Regions from separate parts of the Thalassospira sp. CA1 genome, predicted to be linked through region 1. Evidence: riboswitches for the same ligand, from Rfam matches in the RefSeq annotation. Region 1 holds a riboswitch; the other holds the start of a gene.

Evidence for each region. Region 1 has a riboswitch for thiamine pyrophosphate ahead of thiM (hydroxyethylthiazole kinase). Riboswitches for the same ligand answer to the same signal wherever they lie in the genome.
Region 2: another riboswitch for thiamine pyrophosphate. It lies ahead of AC5Q5A_RS04495 (ABC transporter ATP-binding protein); the one in region 1 lies ahead of thiM (hydroxyethylthiazole kinase).

What each region holds. Positions count from the first base shown of each region.
Region 1 covers NZ_JBZCIA010000001.1:330,239-337,418, forward strand. The annotation lists gene amaB (L-piperidine-6-carboxylate dehydrogenase) at 1-792, shown strand, start outside; gene AC5Q5A_RS01610 (superoxide dismutase) at 927-1,532, opposite strand; gene AC5Q5A_RS01615 (hypothetical protein) at 1,829-2,134, opposite strand; gene thiE (thiamine phosphate synthase) at 2,314-2,961, opposite strand; gene thiM (hydroxyethylthiazole kinase) at 2,958-3,767, opposite strand; TPP riboswitch at 3,838-3,944, opposite strand; gene AC5Q5A_RS01630 (Tex family protein) at 4,062-6,425, opposite strand; gene AC5Q5A_RS01635 (DUF1674 domain-containing protein) at 6,672-6,935, shown strand; gene rpe (ribulose-phosphate 3-epimerase) at 7,019-7,180, opposite strand, start outside.
Region 2 covers NZ_JBZCIA010000002.1:92,519-99,698, forward strand. The annotation lists gene AC5Q5A_RS04485 (ABC transporter substrate-binding protein) at 191-1,144, opposite strand; gene AC5Q5A_RS04490 (ABC transporter permease) at 1,223-2,035, opposite strand; gene AC5Q5A_RS04495 (ABC transporter ATP-binding protein) at 2,032-2,817, opposite strand; TPP riboswitch at 2,808-2,919, opposite strand; gene AC5Q5A_RS04500 (alpha/beta hydrolase family protein) at 3,344-4,420, opposite strand; gene AC5Q5A_RS04505 (acetoin utilization protein AcuC) at 4,608-5,822, shown strand; gene AC5Q5A_RS04510 (DUF192 domain-containing protein) at 5,819-6,265, shown strand; tRNA gene AC5Q5A_RS04515 (tRNA-Pro) at 6,428-6,504, shown strand; gene AC5Q5A_RS04520 (ETC complex I subunit) at 6,649-6,942, shown strand; tRNA gene AC5Q5A_RS04525 (tRNA-Arg) at 7,085-7,161, shown strand.

The sequences.
Region 1 (7,180 bases):
CGCGAAGTTGCCCCGCGTGTTGCGCAGCGCTTTGGCCGTACCATTCTTGAACTTGGTGGGAACAACGCCATGATCGTTACCCCGTCGGCGGATCTGGATATGACCGTTCGTGCGGTTGTGTTCTCCGCTGTTGGTACCTGTGGTCAACGTTGCACGTCGCTTCGTCGCCTGATCGTTCACAAGGACGTCAAGGATCAGTTGCTGCCGAAAATCATTGCGGCTTACAAATCGGTGAAGATTGGCGATCCACTGGCCGATGGTGTTCTGGTTGGTCCGCTGATCGACGAGGAAGCCTTTACCAACATGCAGGCCGCGCTTACCAATGCCAAGAAAGACGGCGGGACCGTGCATGGCGGCGAACGTACCCTGGAATCGGAATACCCGAACGCGTTCTATGTCACCCCGTCAGTGGTTGAAATGCCGGGCCAGACCGAGACCGTCCGCCACGAGACCTTCGCACCGATCCTGTATGTTATGACCTACGAGAACCTTGAAGAAGCCATCGCGCTTCAGAATGACGTCCCGCAGGGCCTGTCATCCTGCATCTTCTCGACAGATCTGCGTGAAACCGAACTGTTCCTGTCCTCGGTTGGTTCCGATTGCGGTATCGCCAACGTCAATATCGGCCCGTCCGGTGCGGAAATCGGTGGTGCCTTCGGTGGTGAAAAAGAAACCGGTGGCGGTCGTGAATCCGGTTCGGACGCATGGAAAGGTTATATGCGCCGCGCAACCAACACCATCAACTACTCCCGCGAGCTGCCGCTGGCTCAGGGCATCAAATTCGACATCTGATCACACGTCTGATTATGTTCGATCCAAACCCCGCCGGTTTGCCGGCGGGGTTTTTCATTGTTTGTATTGCGCGCACAAAAAAGCGGCCCCCGAAGGAGCCGCTTTTTGTAATTCAGTCTCAAAGCGTCGGCTGATTAGCCAGCTTTGGAGAAACGCTCTGCAACATATTCCCAGTTCACCAGGTCGTTGAGGAACGCCTTGATGTAGTCCGGGCGACGGTTGCGGTAATCGATGTAGTAGGAGTGTTCCCAAACATCGCAACCCAGAAGCGGGGTCATGCCGTGAACCAGCGGGTTTTCAGCGTTCGGGGTGCCCGAAACGACCAGTTTGCCCGACTTGTTCATCGACAGCCATGCCCAGCCGGAACCGAACTGGCCAACACCGGCGGTGGTGAACGCTTCTTTGAAAGCATCAACCGAGCCGAAGTCTTCGACGATTTTCTTTTCGAGTTCGCCCGGGATGTTGCCACCGCCATTCGGCTTCATCATGTTCCAGAACTCGATGTGGTTCCAGTGCTGACCGACCTGGTTGAACAGCTTGGCCTTGTCCTTGTCGCCATAGGTCGCAACAACGAGTTCCTCAAGCGACTTGCCTTCAAGACCGCTGCCTTCGAGCAGTTTGTTGCCGGTTTCGACATAAGCATTGTGGTGCTTGTCGTGGTGGAACTCGAGGGTTTCAGCCGACATATACGGGTCAAGCGCGTCGTATGCGTACGGAAGTGCTGGGAGTTCAAGTGCCATGATACAGTTCCTCGACTTTCATTATTAATCTGTGCGGTAACGCAACATATCCCTTTTTGGGCCGTCGATAAAAGTGAAAATCCCGTGCAACATCTTGGAAACCTTTGTTGCCGGGACGACTGGCGCGTCCGGGTCGTTACCCGTGCTACTTTATCTAGCACGCACGAGCGTTTATGCAACGCATCGCCACATTACCTTTGAATGGTTCGATATATGATGAACATTCAGGCCATCAAAACGTTCCCGGATTTTCCGGAAAAATTTGAACGGTTTGGATCGTGGGGCAGGCGGAATGCCTACTCTTTGTAGAGTCCTACCATCTTCTGGCTTTCGTCGCCATTTGTCAGTGTGACATCGTAGTCCCCGCGTTCAAGCGACGAGATGTCAATCTTGCACGGGAACCGCACGCAATCACGCCTGATGGCGATGGTGCCATCCGGGTGGCGCAGCGTCACTTCACCCCGAACCATTTCGGAATGGATGGTAACGCTGTCGGTGGTCGGTTTGGGTGCGACCTTGATTGCAGCCAGCCCGGCTGTCGTGATCGTCATAAGCCCAATCAGGGCAATGGCAACCGGCTTACTACGCAGAGATCTCAGCATGGCTTCCTCGCGCGGTTGTTCTTGGTTGATGCCTGATAACTTGCGCTACGAAGCCGAAAAATTAACGGCGCAAATGGGGCATTTCCGTGCCGGTCATTGTTATTTGGGCGCAACAGCCATGCGTTTTGCGCCCTATAACAGCCCTGATCATTGCAGATCGGAACCGCGAAAGCCCAAGGTTACTGCGACAGATAGGCCCGCGTTGATTTAAGTTTTTTAGCGATATATGCGGTGGCCTGTTCGGGATCAGTCTGCCCACAAATCGCCGAGACAACGGCAATGCCGTTCGCACCGCTTTCAAGCGCCGGCAGGGCGTGTTCACCCTTAAGCCCTCCAATCGCAACCGATGGCAGGCCGACCATCCGCACCAGTTTTTCAAGCCCGTCAAATCCGATTGCCGGTTTATGGTCGGGCTTGGTCGCGGTGGCAAATATCGGGCCGATGCCGACATAATCGACAATCGTGCGGTCCACCTTTTGCGCGACGTCTTCGCTTTCAATCGAAAGGCCGATGATCTTGTCCGGGCCAAGGCGGTCGCGGGCAATCTGCGAAGGCAGATCATCCTGACCGATATGCAGGCCATGTGCGCCAATGGCAATGGCGGCATCAATATCGTCATTCACGATCAGTGGCACGTTTGTGCCTTCCATCGCCTTCATCAATTCCCGACCAACGCGAATGAGGCCCTCGGTCCCGGCCTTTTTATCGCGAAGTTGAATGAGGGTGGCACCGCCTGCAATCGCGGCCATCGTGGTTTCCACCATCGAATGATCGCGACAGAGATCGGGATCAAGTACGAGATAAAGCGACAGATCAAACGACTTCATAGAACATTGATCCGAAGTTTTTTGGCATAGGTCGCGCCATCAAGGTGATGCAGGCCATCGATAAAGGCTGTCATGAAGGAAGCCGGGCCGTTTGCTGTTTTGGCAGCAATTTCACCGGCCACGGCAAAATTGCTAAGGGCGGCAACGGTGGCTTCAAACGCCTGATCCGGTGCAACCGCAAGATAGGCACCAACAAGCGCCGTCAGCGAACAACCTGTGGCGGTGACTTTCGGCATCAGGTCCGATCCACCGGCAATGCGCACGGATCGTTTGCCATCGGTGACAAAATCAACCTCGCCGGTGACGGCAACAATGGCACCTTGTACGATGGCAAGGCCGCGTGCGGCTTCTTCGGCCTGCTCAACCGGATCGCCGCTATCGACACCCTGACCGGCACTTTGACCGCCGCCAAGCGCAATGACTTCCGATGCGTTGCCGCGAATGACGGTGGGTTTGAGTTTCAAAAGCGCTGCCACGGTCTCGCGGCGATACCCGGTGGCAAAATGCGCCACCGGATCAAGTACCCAGGGCTTGCCAGCTTTATTGGCCGCCTTGGCCGCGGCAATCATGCCTTCGATCCAGTTGGGCGAAAGGGTGCCGATATTGACCGTCAGCGCACCGGCAATCGCGGCAAACTCACCGGATTCATCTGGTGTGTGAACCATCGCGGGTGAGGCGCCAGCGGCTAGTAAAACATTGGCGGCATAGTTCATCGCAACATAGTTGGTGATGCACTGGACCAACGGATTGGTCGCGCGCATGCGTTCAAAAAGATCGGTCGCGGTCTGGGAAATTTCGGTCGTCATGTCGAGGCTCCAATGCAGAAACTTTGCGTTTGGAGACCCAGTTCGAAGTCGGAAAGATGGAGAACGTCGTGATCCGCGTTCGCACCGTCCCTACGCCAGTATGAACTGGATCAGGTTCAAAGGGTCACTGCGCGGCAGTTTCTCAGCCCCCTTATCGGGGCTCCCCTTGGTGAGTGCTCAACATGGGTTTTAAACCGTCTTCTGTCAATTCATCCGATCGGCATGATTGGGCAAAAGAAAAACGGCGGGATTGGTATGTGCCATCCCGCCGTTTCGAAGACTTTTGGCGATAGGTTACTTGCGACGTTCCATCGCAGCCTTGAGCGCGGCAGCCATCGCACCGCCATCGCCGCCGACGTTACCACCGGCATTGCCACGAACTTGACCACCCTGATGGCGCGGGCCTGATGAATGCTGCGGACGGTTGCCGCGCGGTGCATCGCCGCGATTGTCGGCGCGCTTTTCACGTGTGGCTTCGTAATCCGGTGCGGATTTCATAGAAAGCCCGATGCGTTTGCGCTGTGCGTCGACTTCCATCACGGTCACAGAAACGATTTGACCGGCCTTGACCACCTGACGGGGGTCTTCGACGAACTTGTCAGCAAGTTGGGAAATATGAACAAGGCCATCCTGATGCACACCGATATCAACGAACGCCCCGAAATTCGTCACGTTGGTGACGGTACCTTCAAGCTTCATGCCGGTGCGCAGATCCTTGATCTCGTTGACACCTTCGGTGAATTTGGCGGTCTTGAATTCCGGGCGGGGGTCACGGCCGGGCTTATCAAGCTCGGCGATGATGTCGCGGATGGTCGGGACACCAAATGTGTCATCGGCGAAATCTTCGGGGCGGAGTGTCTTGATAAAGGCCGAATCGCCGATCAGTTCGGCGAGCGGTTTGGCGGCCTTGGCGCTGATTTTTTCTACCAGCGGATAGGCTTCCGGGTGCACAGCCGATGCATCAAGCGGATTGTTGGCGCCGCGAATGCGCAAGAAGCCCGCGCACTGCTCGAACGCCTTTGGTCCAAGACGCTCGACCTTTTTAAGATCCGCACGCGACTGGAACGCTCCGTTGGAGTCGCGATACCCAACGATATTGCGCGCCAGCGTCTCGGTCAGGCCTGCCACACGGGTCAAAAGCGGGATGGAGGCGGTGTTAAGATCAACACCCACACCGTTCACGCAATCCTCAACCACGGCATCAAGCGAACGGGCCAGTTTGGTTTCCGATACATCATGCTGATACTGCCCGACACCGATAGATTTCGGCTCGATCTTCACCAGTTCTGCCAGCGGATCTTGCAGGCGGCGTGCGATGGAGGCTGCACCACGAAGCGACACATCAAGATCGGGGAATTCTTCGGCCGCAAACTGCGATGCGGAATAAACCGAAGCACCGGCTTCGTTGACGATGACCTTGGTGGCCTTAAGTGCTGGGAAGCGTTTAAGCATCTGACCGGCAAGTTCGTCTGTTTCACGTGAAAAGGTTCCATTGCCAATCGCGATCAGTTCGATCTGATGGCGGGCCGCCAATGCAGCCATGGTATTGATCGCGCCTTCGACGTCATTGCGTGGCTGGAAGGGATAAACCGTTGCGGTATCGACAAGCTTGCCGGTGGCATCAACCACTGCAACTTTGACCCCGGTACGCACACCCGGATCAAGACCCATTGTGGCCTTTTGCCCGGCGGGGGCCGCCAGCAACAGGTCTTTCAGGTTATCGGCAAAGACCTTGATCGCACCTTCTTCGGCGGCATCGCAAAGGGTGCCAAACAGATCAAGCTCAATCGACAGCGACAGTTTGACGCGCCAGGTCCAGCGGACCGTGTCCATCAGCCATTTGTCGGCGGCACGACCTTTATCGGCAATGCCTACATGGGCGGCAATCATCACCTCGGCGCGGCCTGGCTGGCTGCGCGGACGGTCTTCGTCTTCTTTGCCAAGGGTCAGTTTCAGTTGCAGGATATCCTCGTTGCGCCCACGGAAAAGGGCCAACGCACGGTGTGATGGGCAGGTTTTGATTTTTTCGGAATGCTCGAAATAGTCTGAGAACTTGGCACCTTCGGCCTGTTTGCCTTCGATGACAGACGCGGTGATTTCACCTTCATTCCACAGATGGTCACGCAGTTTGGCAACAAGGTCAGCATCCTCGGCAAAGCGTTCCATCAGGATCTGGCGTGCGCCATCAAGGGCGGCCTTGGTGTCTTCAATCCCCTTATCGGCATCAACAAAGCTGGCGGCTTCTGTTTCCGGATCCAGGGTCGGGTCGTTAAACAGGGCATCTGCCAGCGGCTCAAGCCCGGCTTCGCGCGCGATCTGGGCTTTGGTGCGGCGCTTTTTCTTGTAAGGCAGGTACAAGTCTTCAAGGCGGGTCTTGGTATCAGCCTCGTTGATCGCGGCTTCGAGTTCCGGCGTCAGCTTTTCCTGTTCGCGGATGCTCTCAAGCACGGATGCGCGGCGTTCTTCAAGTTCGGTCAGATAGCGCAGGCGTTCTTCCAGCGTACGAAGTTGGGTGTCATCAAGCCCGCCGGTCTTTTCCTTGCGGTAACGGGCGATGAACGGAACGGTGGAGCCTTCGTTAAGCATCTCGACGGTGGCAATGACCTGTTCCGGACGAACCGAAAGTTCTTCGGCGATACGCTGGGGAATTGGACGCATGGTTTCTCCTTGTTTTGCTCGTAAGCTTGGAATAGCGGCTTTGAGCCTGCGCGAAAAGAGTCTGTTTTTTCCAAATTTTCGCACGCGGCCACATCAGGATTCCCTGTTTGATTCCAAAGGCCTGAAATCACTTGGGTTTGTGCATGCTTCTGCCCGGTGGTCAGTGGACTTGCCGATATGGGTCTCGCACGTTATTTCTTTGGGAAATGTGATTTACAGGGCCATGCCCAAAACAGGAGAAGCCGAATGGCCGGAAAGTTCCGCGAAACCGTCATTCACGAAGTTCCCAAGGAGAAGGCAGAGCCGCAGGCAGAAGCCAATCCGGCGTCTGAGGGCATAGCCGGTGCAGAAGAAGCGCCCAAGCTGTCTCAGGATGCAATCAACGCCCTGAATGAGGCCAAGGCTGCCAAGGAAGCAGCTGCCAAGGCCCGCGAGATTGGCGGACCCAAAGGTCCGGAGCCGACCCGCTTTGGCGATTGGGAAAACAAGGGCCGCTGCATCGATTTCTGATTGCTGGGTTTGAGACAGATACAAGAAAGGCCGGAGCGATATGCACCGGCCTTTCTTGTTTGGGCGATCAACGCTGTCGCAGATTATGCGCCGCGGATGGCTTTGATGTTGTTGGCATATTCAGACGGACCACCTTTGAAGGTGGCAGAGCCTGCGACCAGCACGTTCGCACCGGCTTCGATGACCTGCGGGGCGATTTCAGGGTTTACGCCGCCATCGACTTCAAGGTCGATATCACGGCCGGT
Region 2 (7,180 bases), on a different contig from region 1:
TGAATGTGGTCGCCATTCTGCATTTTACGCGGGTGACCATAAGGTAACTGGGAATTTGACCTGCGCAAGCGAAAGGCCGGAACGCGGGACACACATTCCGGCCTTTCTTGGTGGTCTTCCCATGCGGGGTGCAGACCAATGCTTTCGCAGTTGCTGGGGCGAGCCTTGCGAAAGCAGGGGGGACTGAATTTTATTCGATCACGGTCGCATAGGTTTCAAGCGCAGGGCTTTCGGTGATCAACCCCTGTTTGACCATGTAATCGGCAAAGCGGGCATAGCGCGCCTTATCAAGGGCCGCCGGACGCAGCGCAAAGCGCGGCAGGGTATCGGCCCATGCCTTGATATTGAGTTCATCATCAAGGTTCGGATAGGCGGCAATAAAGGCCTGCCAGCTGTCATCCGGATGGTTGATCAGGTACTGCACACCTTCTTCAAGGGCAGCCAGCATGCGGGCATAACGCGGGTCATCGACCTTGTCGTTACGCACGGTCAGGATCAGCTCGTCATAGGGCGGAACGCCTTCTTCCTCGACATAAAATGCCTTGCCTGGCTTGCCTTCGATTTCCATCTGGTTGAGCTCGAAATTGCGATAGCCGCCAATGATCGCATCGACTTGACCGGAATACAGCGACGGCGAGAGCGAGAAGTTCACATTGATCAGTTCGACATCGTCAATCGAAACCCCGTGATTGCCGAGCATGGTGCCAAGAAGCGCATCCTCAAAACCGGCCAGCGAATAGCCGATCTTCTTGCCCTTGAGATCGGCGATTTCCTTGATCGGGCCATCTTCAAGAACGATCAGGCTGTTAAGCGGGGTTGCAACCAGTGTGCCGATACGCGTCAGTGGCAGGCCTTCGGCGGCCTGAACGTGAAGCTGTGGCTGATAGTTCACGGCTACATCGCCCTGACCGGCGGCAACAAGGCGCGGCGGGGCGGACGGATCGGATGGTTCGATCAGTTCAACATCCAGATCATGGTTGGAAAAGAAACCCTTTTCCTTGGCAACAATCAGCGGTGCGTGATCGGGGTTCACAAACCAATCAAGAAGAATGACCAGCTTGTCCGCCGCAAAGGCGGTTGAAGACGTTCCAAGAACAAGTGCGCCCAGTGCGGTCACGGTGATCATGGATTTAAGGCGTGACATGGATGAACCTCCGTAAGATGCGCCAAATAAATAGTATGAGGATTTAAAACGCTGCCAAACAGGCAGGCGTGTGGTGTTTTACCGAACCGGTTTCAGGCTGTCGGGTTGCCATGGCAGGGCTGCGCGCAGCACGCGATCGACAATGAAATATTGCGTGATCGAAAACGCGCACAGGATCAGAAGACAGGCAAAAACCATATCGATCTGAACCCGCGCATTCGCATGCAGCATCAGATAACCCAGCCCGTGACTGGATCCGACCCATTCGCCAATCACCGCCCCGATCGGGGCAACGGCGGTGGCAACGCGGAAACCAGATGCAAAGGCGGGCAGAGCGGCGGGCAATCGGATATGGGTCAAAAGCCGCCAGCGACTTGCCCCCATGGTGCGCGCCAGATCAAGCCAGCCGCTTTCGGTCCGTGATAGGCCATCGAAAAACGCAACCGTGACCGGGAAGAAAATGATCAATGCGGCCATGGCGATCTTCGATGCCAGCCCAAAGCCCAGCCACAACACCAAAAGCGGGGCCAGAGCAAAGAACGGAATGGCCTGTGAGACCAAAAGGATCGGCATCAGCCAGAAACGCACCGGCGAAAACAGCGCCATCGGAATGGCGGCCAGCGTGCCAAGGGCGGCACCGGCAAACAGGCCGATCACGGTTTCAGCAATGGTATATTTCGCATGATCAAGCAGGACGGCATGACGCGCGATCAAGGTGTGCCAAACGTCAGCTGGCGGTGGCAGCATGTATTTCGGTGCGCCGGTAACAATCACCAACAGTTGCCAGGTGGCAATCAGCGCAATGATAATAATCAGCGGCCGCGCAAGGATCAGCCAGCGGCGCTCGGACAGTGCTTTTTTATTTGTATGAGGATTGATTTGCGTGCTCATGCCGCATCCTCCGACCGCTCGGCACCCAGTTGGCCGAGCAGTTCGGCCTGCTGTGCCAGAATTTCGGGATCGGCAATGTTGCGCGGGCTTTGTCCCTTGGGCGTGATGGCGTCTTGCAATTGTGCCGGGCTGCCGGTCAGGACATGAACCTGATCGCCAAGGCGCAATGCCTCAAGCGGGTCGTGGGTCACAAGCAACACCGTTTTGCCCCGCAGCACCCGTGCGGCGAGTTCCTGCAAGCGCAGGCGGTTGAGCGGATCAAGGGCCGAAAACGGTTCGTCCATCAAAACGACCGGGCGATCTTCCATCAATGTGCGGGCAAGGGCGGCGCGCTGTTTCATGCCGCCTGACAGTTCAGCCGGGCGCAGATCTGCCGCATCACGCAACCCGACTTCGGTCAGTAAATGTGAGGCTTTCTCATAATCGGGTTTTTCGTGGCGCAGAACAGCACCGAGTACGACATTTTCAAGAACACTGCGCCAAGGCAAGAGCAGGTCCTGCTGCGCCATATAGGCGACCCGACCGGTAAGCGGGGTGTTGTCTGAACAGGTGATGGTCCCGCTAACATCGCCTTCGACCAGGCCGGCGAGATAGCGCAAAAGCGTGCTTTTGCCAACACCACTTGGACCGAGCAGGCAGGTAAAGCTTCCCGCCTGCAAGGTCAGGTCAAGATCATGGAAAATATCGACGCCGTTGAAAGCCACGCGGGCGGCACGGAGCGCAATATCAAATCTGGTTGGATTGTCTTGCGCCATCTGGGGCGCGTGTTCTGTGCTGCGCATTCGATCCTTCCTACGCCGGTCTTAACCGGTTCAGGTTCAAAGGGTCGTTCGGCAACACCGAACCTCTCAGCCGATTTACGATCGGCCCCCCCGGAGATCAGGGGACTATGCGCAGACAAATCGCTGCCGTCAAGTTTTGTAACAGTTCTTGGACTTGATCCTGATCACAGCTTACCAGTGGGCAGCATAACGATGCAGCTTTCCTGCCGGATGAATCCAGCGATGTGGTGTTCCTGCGATGTTAACCGGAAAGGCGATGCGCCGGGCTGGACCCCAGTCCGTGTCTTCCACATGTGGGGCAATATCGGCATCTGTTTCCGCGGCGATCATGTCAATGCAGTCAGGCGCATGGCGGGCTGGATCGCGCATCTTTTTGAACAGCGCAAAAGTGGCAAGATCATTCGGCCACGCGCCAGCGTGTCCTGATGCGAATCAAATTGGGCGGCATAAGTTACATCTGACCCTCCCGTCATATGTACGGGGTCGAAGCCTCAGCCACCGTGCAATTTGATCTTCGGGCGTCGGGTTAGGGTCGGGCAACCACCTGCTTGATCCAGCCCGCGATCTTGTCAAACGTGCCGGGCGCATAGGCATACCGGCCAAGGGCGACATAAAGCATCTGGCGGGATGTCGGCATTTCACTGCTGAGCTGATAGTTGAACAAATTGCTTCTAAGCAGCCCGTGCGTGGCATCGGGGATGACAACCACCTCATTTTCAGGATGTCGACCGATCAGGATATCGCGATAGATATCCGCATCGGATTTTGCATCCACATTCAGATCATCATGTCCCCATATGGCAAGTGTCGGTGTTTCAAGCTGCGCCAGGTCTGCTTTTGCGTCAGATGTGATGTTGCGTTTTACGAATTCGTACCGGTCCGATGCCATCGGTGACGGATCACTGGTGTTTGCAAGGTAGGTTTCGTAACTTGCATCGGGCGCAAAGATCACGCTGTCCCGGACGTGGTTGCGTTCAATTTGACGTTCGATATCTTCTTGTGTTGCACCATCGGCCAAGAGGCGTTGGCGCGTGTAATACGCACCCTGTTCTTGCCAGTTCACCGCCCCGCCTATGATGACATTAAAGGCATTGTCCGGGATCATCCGCGATGCTTTGGGGATCACCCAGCCCGCCTGGGAAAAACCGATAAAGCCGATTTGTTGTCGGCTTCCGGGATGGGCCGTTCTGATTGCGTCATACGCCGCAACGGCTTCGTTTGCGCGGTCATTCATGGATTGCGAAAGCCAGTTTCCCGTGCTTTCGCCGATGCCGGCCTTGTCCCAGCTGTAAATACCGATCCCGCGATCAAGCAGGGCATTGATCACGGGTAAATAGCCATCGCCCGCAAAGCGGTCCTGCGGGCCATCGCCGTGAACCAGAAGGGCAATCGGGCCTGTATGCTGCGCATCTGGCAAGATCAGGCTGCCAGACAGAACAGCATCATCGTGTGCAAAGCTGATCTGTTCAGTCGGGCGGTTGCTGATATCAAAGTCAGACAATCCGACAAGTGCAAGACTTCCGGGAACAGCAACAAGCAGCACAAACAGAACAATCGCCACCCTGACAAGGTGGCGGTAACGAATGCGGCGGGGCGATGGCACGGCACAGCCTTTCAGGTTGGTGACAGCAAGGAATATTTGGCAGTGTTCGCAGATTGCGAGAAGTCAGGGGGCCCGTCAATCGCCTTGCAACCGGTTATGTCGATGAAATCAGGTGTTTAGCCCAAAAGCATCCAAGCCATAAGTGCAAGGCGCTAGGTCCTGAGCCGGGAATTGCACAAAACAGAACTTGAAAGAGCATCATGAAACGGTCAATGCTTTCGGCACTGCAACCAAATCTGCCCTGCGTGCCATTGTGATCCTTTCAGACGAGATACCAGACCACCGTATTGCCGATCCGGCCCCGCGCATGATTGCGGCCGAGATTTATCGTGGCTCAAGCTATGGTCCCAAGCATCCGCTGGCGATCCCGCGGGTGTCGCTGGTGGTTGATATGGTGCATGCGCTGGGTTGGGTGGATGAGACCACCTATCTGACCGGGCCGGTGGCAACACCCGATCAGCTCGCACGGTTCCATGACCCGGACTATATTGCCGCCGTCATGCAGGCCGAACGCGATCAGGCGCTGCCCGTCGAGATGATGGAGCGGTTCGGTCTGGGCAAGAATGGCAATCCGATCTATCCGGAAATTTTCCGGCGTCCGGCAACTGCCGCCGGATCATCGGTGATGGCGGCCAACCTGATCAGGGATGGCGGGATCATTCATCATCCGGCAGGGGGCACCCATCACGGTTTGCGCGATCGGGCATCCGGGTTCTGTTACTTCAACGATCCGGTTCTGGGCATTTATGCCTTGCTTGATAGCGGGTTGGACCGGGTGCTTTATGTTGATATCGACGCCCATCACGGCGACGGGGTGCAGATCGCCTTTGCCGAGGATGAACGCGTTCTGACCGTATCGATCCATCAGGAAGACCTGTGGCCCAAGACCGGCGCAATTGATGACATTGCAGGCGGTATGGCGCGCAACCTTCCGATGCCTGGCGGCATGCATGATGACGAGATGCGTTTCATCCTTTTCGAATATTTGGTTCCTCTTGGATTAAGTTTTGCACCCCAAGCTATTGTTTTACAATGTGGATGTGATACTCTTGCTGAAGATCCACTGTCCAGACAGCTTTTGGGCAATCAGTCGATCTGGGAAGTCGTGGGGGCGATGACCCGATTGGCGCCCCGAAGTCTTGTTCTTGGCGGCGGAGGATATAGTCCATATGGCGTTGCACGCTGTTGGTCCGGGGTGTGGGCAACCATTAACGGGATCGAAATACCTGATGTGTTACCCATCACAGCGGAAAATATCCTGCGTGTCATAAAATGGGCGCATAGTCGTGGAAGACAGCCGGCAAGTGAGTTGTTCACAACGCTTGCGGATCCATGGCGGGGTGGCGCCATCCGGGACGAGGTCCGGGATCGCGTCAAAAGACTAAGAGGATATGGGGTATGAAGTCGTTCTTTCAGATGGCTTTGGTTGTGTGTTTTGTCAGCGCGGCGGTTGTTGCCGGGCTGAATGCAAAGGCAACCGGTTATGAACGGTCGCGTCTTCTTGTTGATGGCGAAGTGTTCAATGTTGAACTGGCCATCACACCCGAAGAAAGGTCGCGCGGCCTGATGTTTCGTACCGAAATGGCTGAAGACGCCGGAATGCTGTTTGATTTCGGCGGACCTCGCGACATTTCTATGTGGATGAAAAACACCTTTATCTCGCTTGATATGCTGTTCATCGCAGCTGACGGCACGATTGTCGGCATTGAAAAGCGAACCGTGCCGCAATCAGAAACCATCATTCCATCGCCAAGGCCGGTGCGCTTTGTGCTTGAACTCAATGGTGGTTCGTCTGACCGGATGGGGTTTGAGGTTGGTGAAAAGGTCGAAGGACTGCCGCGCTAGGTAGCACCTTCGACACGCCACACAATCAATCAGCAATAGCAAGGCCGCAGGTGATATCTGCGGCCTTTGGTTTTTGCGTCGGTTTTTGTGTCATATTTTCGAGAAAAACACGCAATGCGGTCTTGCCCACCCAGCAAGATGGTGCTAAATCCACATCCGCGTCGGGGAGTAGCGCAGTCTGGTAGCGTACCTGCTTTGGGAGCAGGGGGTCGCGAGTTCGAATCTCGCCTTCCCGACCATTTCCCCTTTTATCGTTTTTCGGATGCCCAACGGGATTTCCAAGTCACGATAAAAGGTGTAAAAGATGAACTGATAGCAGGGGTTAGAGAGACCCGCTTAACTGCCATCATCATCTTATCCCGAAGGTCAAGACGAGGGTCCCGATGAAGGTCCGTGTTTACAAACCTGCCAAGAACGCCATGCAGTCCGGTCAGGCTGCGACCAAGCACTGGGTCATGGAATTTGAACCGGGTGCGAAAAAGGTTGCGGATCAGCTGATGGGCTGGATCGGATCTTCTGATACCCGTGGTCAGGTCCGCATGTATTTCGAAACCCTCGAAGAAGCGCAGGCCTTTGCCGCCAAGCACAAGCTGATCGCGGACATCGAAATGCCGAAACCGCGCAAACTTCAGCTCAAGGCCTATGCGGACAACTTCGCGTTCAAACGCGTCGTCTGATCTGGCAATCGCCAGCGTATTTGACCAATTCTCGGGGCGGATTTCCGCCCCGTTTCGTCTGACAGGGGACGTTAAAGCCTGTGAAGACAGTCGGGCAGGCGCCCAATGCCATGCCCCGGGGTTCGTAACCACCCCACCCAGCGGTCCCTTAGCTCAACTGGATAGAGCAACAGACTTCTAATCTGTAGGTTGCAGGTTCGAGTCCTGCAGGGATCGCCATTTTCATGCTTTGTGAGCC